DNA from 2 places in the Pectobacterium odoriferum genome. Region 2 is predicted to be linked to the other one. Evidence: predicted binding sites of a transcription regulator. Region 2 holds the regulator's gene; the other holds the start of a gene.
The links. The regulator CRP, encoded in region 2, controls carbon source genes, mostly activating them, when cyclic AMP is high. The targets are predictions, from matches to a motif close to ATGTGANNNNNNTCACAT.

Region 1 (2,204 bases), 900 kb from region 2:
CAACGGGGTGATTTCCGCACGATAACCACGGCGAACACCTTCAAGTTTGGTCTCTTCCATGTACGCCAGAAGGTAAAACGAATCCTTTTTCACCAGCGCCACCGCCGTATTACCGCGTTCGATAAACTCACCGCTTTGCACATGCAGGTTGGTGACCCAGCCATCGGCAGGGGCGCGTACCACGGTACGTTCCAGCTCCAGTTTCGCCAGCGATAATACCGCCTGCGCTTTAGCAAGCTGGTGCGTGGCGGTTTCCAATGCATTACTGGATTGATCGATATTTTCCTGCGACATCGCACTGATGCCCAGCCGCGCCCGACGACCGGATTCCCGGCGTTTTTCCGTCACTAGCGCCTGATAGTAGGCAACATCCGCTTCCGCCTGCGCCACGGCCTTGTGGTAGCGCGGCTGGTCGATGACAAACAGCACATCACCTTTGTTTACCAACTGATTGTCCGTGACGCGAACATCGGTCAATAACCCGCTGACATCTGGTGCGATCGCCACCACATCTGCCGTAAATTTGGCATCACGCGTCCAGGGAGATTCGGTATAGAACGCCCAGACACGGAAGATTGCTACAATCGCACACAGCACAATCACCAGCGTGATGACCACACGGCTCAGTTTTTTGATCAGCACGGCCTGCTGTCTAAACAAGGGTAAAAAGAAAGCTTTCACAGACACCTCACAGACCGTAACGGAACAGTAAATAAAACAGACAGCAGAACAGCGCGCTGTTAAACAGCGCAGGGTGCCAGACGAAGTCATAGATACCCGTCGGTTGCAGCAGGCGGTTCACGACAAAGAACAGGGTCAACGACACCAGCAAGACAAAAAATACGGGGGGAAATGACAGCCCGAACAGCACCATAACCGGGAGTGAACTCATCCTCTTTTCCTTTTTCTAATCGATAACGGTAGCGAGCAGGTGTGCTACCGGGTGGTAAATTATGTCGTCTGGCGCGGCCTTTCAGCACCGACAACAAAGCCTCATCCCGCAGGCGAGCAGCCAACGGATGGGATAACGTTAAACTGATGAATAGCGATGTCAGCGGGGGCTGACTAACGATGGGAAATCAGCGTATTACTCTAATTGGGTAAATAAACACAATCATTGAATGGCTCTGTTCTGCCCAGAACCACCGGATAGGCTATATTATGGATGCTTATTATCACCTTATCTACATAGTGTGATCTAAATCACTTTTAAGCCAGAGTGAATAATGGAAAGACTAAAGAGTATGTCGGTATTTGCCCGCGTGGTGGAATTTGGTTCTTTTACCGCTGCCGCCCGCCAGTTGCAGATGAGCGTATCCGCCGTCAGCCAGACCGTCACCAAACTTGAAGATGAGCTACAGATTAAGCTGCTTAATCGCAGTACGCGCAGCATTGGTTTGACGGAGGCGGGGAAAATTTACTACCACGGCTGTCGCCGCATGCTGCATGAAGCGCATGAGGTCCATGAGCAGCTTTATGCCTTCAACAACACGCCGATCGGCACGCTGCGCATCGGTAGTTCTTCCACGATGGCACAGAATGTGTTGTCCACCATGACTGCCGCGATGCTGAAGGAATATCCCGGTCTATCCGTCAATCTGGTCACCGGCATTCCCGCTCCCGACCTGATTGCCGACGGGCTGGATATCGTTATCCGCGTCGGTGCGCTACAGGATTCCAGCCTATTCTCAAAACGCTTAGGATCGATGCCGATGGTGGTCTGTGCCGCGAAAAGCTATCTGGCACAGCACGGTACGCCGGATAAGCCAGCAGATATGGTGAATTTTTCCTGGCTGGAATACAGCGTGCGGCCCGACAGCGAATTTGAGATCATCGCCCCGGAAGGCATTTCGACTCGCGTCACACCACAAGGGCGCTTTGTCACTAACGACCCGCAAACGCTGGTGCGCTGGCTCAAGGCCGGTGCGGGCATCGCGTACGTGCCGCTCATGTGGATCGTGGACGAAATCAATCGCGGCGAAATTGAGATCCTGTTCAATCGCTACCACTCCGACCCGCGTCCGGTCTACGCGCTCTACACCCGCAAAGACAACCTGCCGCTAAAAGTACAGGTCTGCATTAATTACATGACGGAATACTTCAAAAACGTCGCCCTGACATATCAGGGCTATCGGCAGAATCATAGCGAGGAAAAAAAGTAGGTTTTGCAAAGAGGAAAATGCGAGGCGTTTCCCTCTTTCATA
Region 2 (2,204 bases):
GAAGTGCAGAGCGGGATGGGGCGTACCGGTAAATTATTCAGCTACATGCATTACGGTATTACGCCGGATATTCTCACAACGGCTAAAGCATTGGGCGGCGGGTTCCCGATTAGTGCGATGCTGACGACGGAAGAGATCGCATCGGCCATGACGGTTGGGGTACACGGCACCACCTATGGCGGCAACCCGTTGGCCTGTGCGGTGGCGGAAGCCGCGCTGGATATCATTAACACGCCGGACGTGTTGTCAGGCGTGGCGGATCGTCACGATCGCTTTGTCAGTGAGCTTGAGAAAATCAATCAGCAGTACGGTGTATTCGAACAGGTTCGCGGTATGGGGCTGCTGCTGGGTGCAGAACTGAAACCGCAATGGCACGGTCGCGCGGGCGAGTTCCTGGCTGCCGCAACGGCCCAGGGGCTTATGGTACTGATGGCTGGGCCTAACGTGATCCGCTTTGTACCGTCTTTGATCATTGATGAAGACGATATTGCGCAGGGGATGGCGAAGTTCGCCAAAGCCGTCGCGCAGGTCGTTAACACAGCAAACTGATTACGCTCCCAAAAGCGCAGTGATAAAAAAACGTAGAGAACGTTTTTCAACGTCGCTTGCGACGGCCCGTAAGGGTGGCGGCAGGGATGGCACGGCATAAAAAAAGCGTGAGGCCGAGGCTTCACGCTTTTTTATTGGTAGGGTACCGCGACAGGGGTTTAGCGAGTGCCGTAAACGACAATCGTTTTACCGTGTGCAGAGATCAGGTTCTGGTCTTCTAACATTTTCAGAATGCGGCCCACGGTTTCACGCGAGCAGCCAACGATTTGCCCAATTTCCTGACGGGTAATTTTAATTTGCATGCCATCTGGATGCGTCATGGCATCAGGTTGTTTGGCCAGGTTGAGTAGGGTTTGGGCAATACGGCCGGTTACATCAAGGAAGGCGAGGTTGCCGACTTTCTCAGAGGTAACCTGAAGTCTGCTTGCCATTTGCGCAGACAGACGCATGAGAATATCTGGGTTAACCTGGATGAGCTGGCGGAATTTTTTATAGGAAATTTCAGCCACTTCACAGGCGGTTTTTGCCCGAACCCAGGCACTGCGTTCCTGACCTTCTTCAAACAGGCCGAGCTCGCCGATAAAATCGCCCTGATTGAGGTAGGAGAGGATCATTTCCTTGCCTTCTTCATCTTTGATTAGCACTGCGACAGAGCCTTTCACGATGTAGTAAAGTGTTTCTGCTTTTTCACCTTGGTGAATCAGTGTGCTCTTCGATGGATACTTGTGAATATGACAATGGGAAAGGAACCATTCGAGAGTTGGGTCTGTTTGCGGTTTGCCGAGAACCATTCGCTATCATCCTCTGTTGTAATTCACTGCGCAAATTACAGGGGTCAGAGTTCCCTGTACGGCGTGTTTAACTGCTAAAAAATAAAATTCAGTCTAGGCAGAATGACGTCAGGGAATATACTGGAACCACTGTACCCTTGATTTTCCGGTTGCTGCCTTGCCGCATCGTAAACGTGGCTGGGTATATCTGGCCACGTAATCATCTTCTTCGTTTCTGGGTTTGTCCAGAAAAGGTCTATTCTATTTTCGTTTTAACACAGCTTTAAGGATGTGTCTTGTGTTGTCTCGCTTCAGCATGACAAAGCTCTGATTAACGCTGATTTTTGTACAGTAACGATATAAATTTTCAAAAAAATTTTAGTGGAGAGGCATCATGCAGGCTCGGGTAAAATGGGTTGAAGGCTTAACGTTTTTGGGCGAATCCGCATCAGGGCATCAGATATTGATGGACGGCAATTCTGGCGATAAAGCGCCCAGTCCGATGGAAATGGTATTGATGTCCGTAGGAGGATGCAGCGCGATTGACGTGGTGTCGATTCTGCAAAAAGGTCGCAACGATGTGGCGGATTGTGAGGTGAAATTAACGTCAGAGCGTCGGTCTGACGCGCCGCGTTTATTTACCCACATCAATCTGCATTTTATCGTGACGGGAAAAGGATTGACTGACAAAGCTGTCGAGCGAGCTGTCGCCCTGTCGGCGGAAAAGTACTGTTCTGTGGCACTGATGCTGGGCAAAGCCGTTGAGGTGACGCATAGCCACGAAGTTAGGGTGCTGGCTTAATCTCTCTCTGGGCACGACACTACCGTGCCCGGTTTCGCTTATTCGATCGTTTTCCCTTCGATTAACCGCTGCACCAGTGGCGC

Region 1: the regulator CRP is predicted to act here: its motif matches at 1,192-1,209, upstream of aaeR (HTH-type transcriptional activator AaeR).

Annotation. Positions count from the first base shown of each region.
Region 1 covers NZ_CP034938.1:330,819-333,022, reverse strand. The annotation lists gene aaeA (p-hydroxybenzoic acid efflux pump subunit AaeA) at 1-681, opposite strand, end outside; gene aaeX (p-hydroxybenzoic acid efflux pump operon protein AaeX) at 689-892, opposite strand; gene aaeR (HTH-type transcriptional activator AaeR) at 1,227-2,162, shown strand.
Region 2 covers NZ_CP034938.1:4,425,125-4,427,328, reverse strand. The annotation lists gene argD (bifunctional acetylornithine/succinyldiaminopimelate transaminase) at 1-549, shown strand, start outside; gene crp (cAMP-activated global transcriptional regulator CRP) at 708-1,340, opposite strand; gene EO763_RS20015 (OsmC family protein) at 1,714-2,121, shown strand; gene EO763_RS20010 (phosphoribulokinase) at 2,160-2,204, opposite strand, start outside.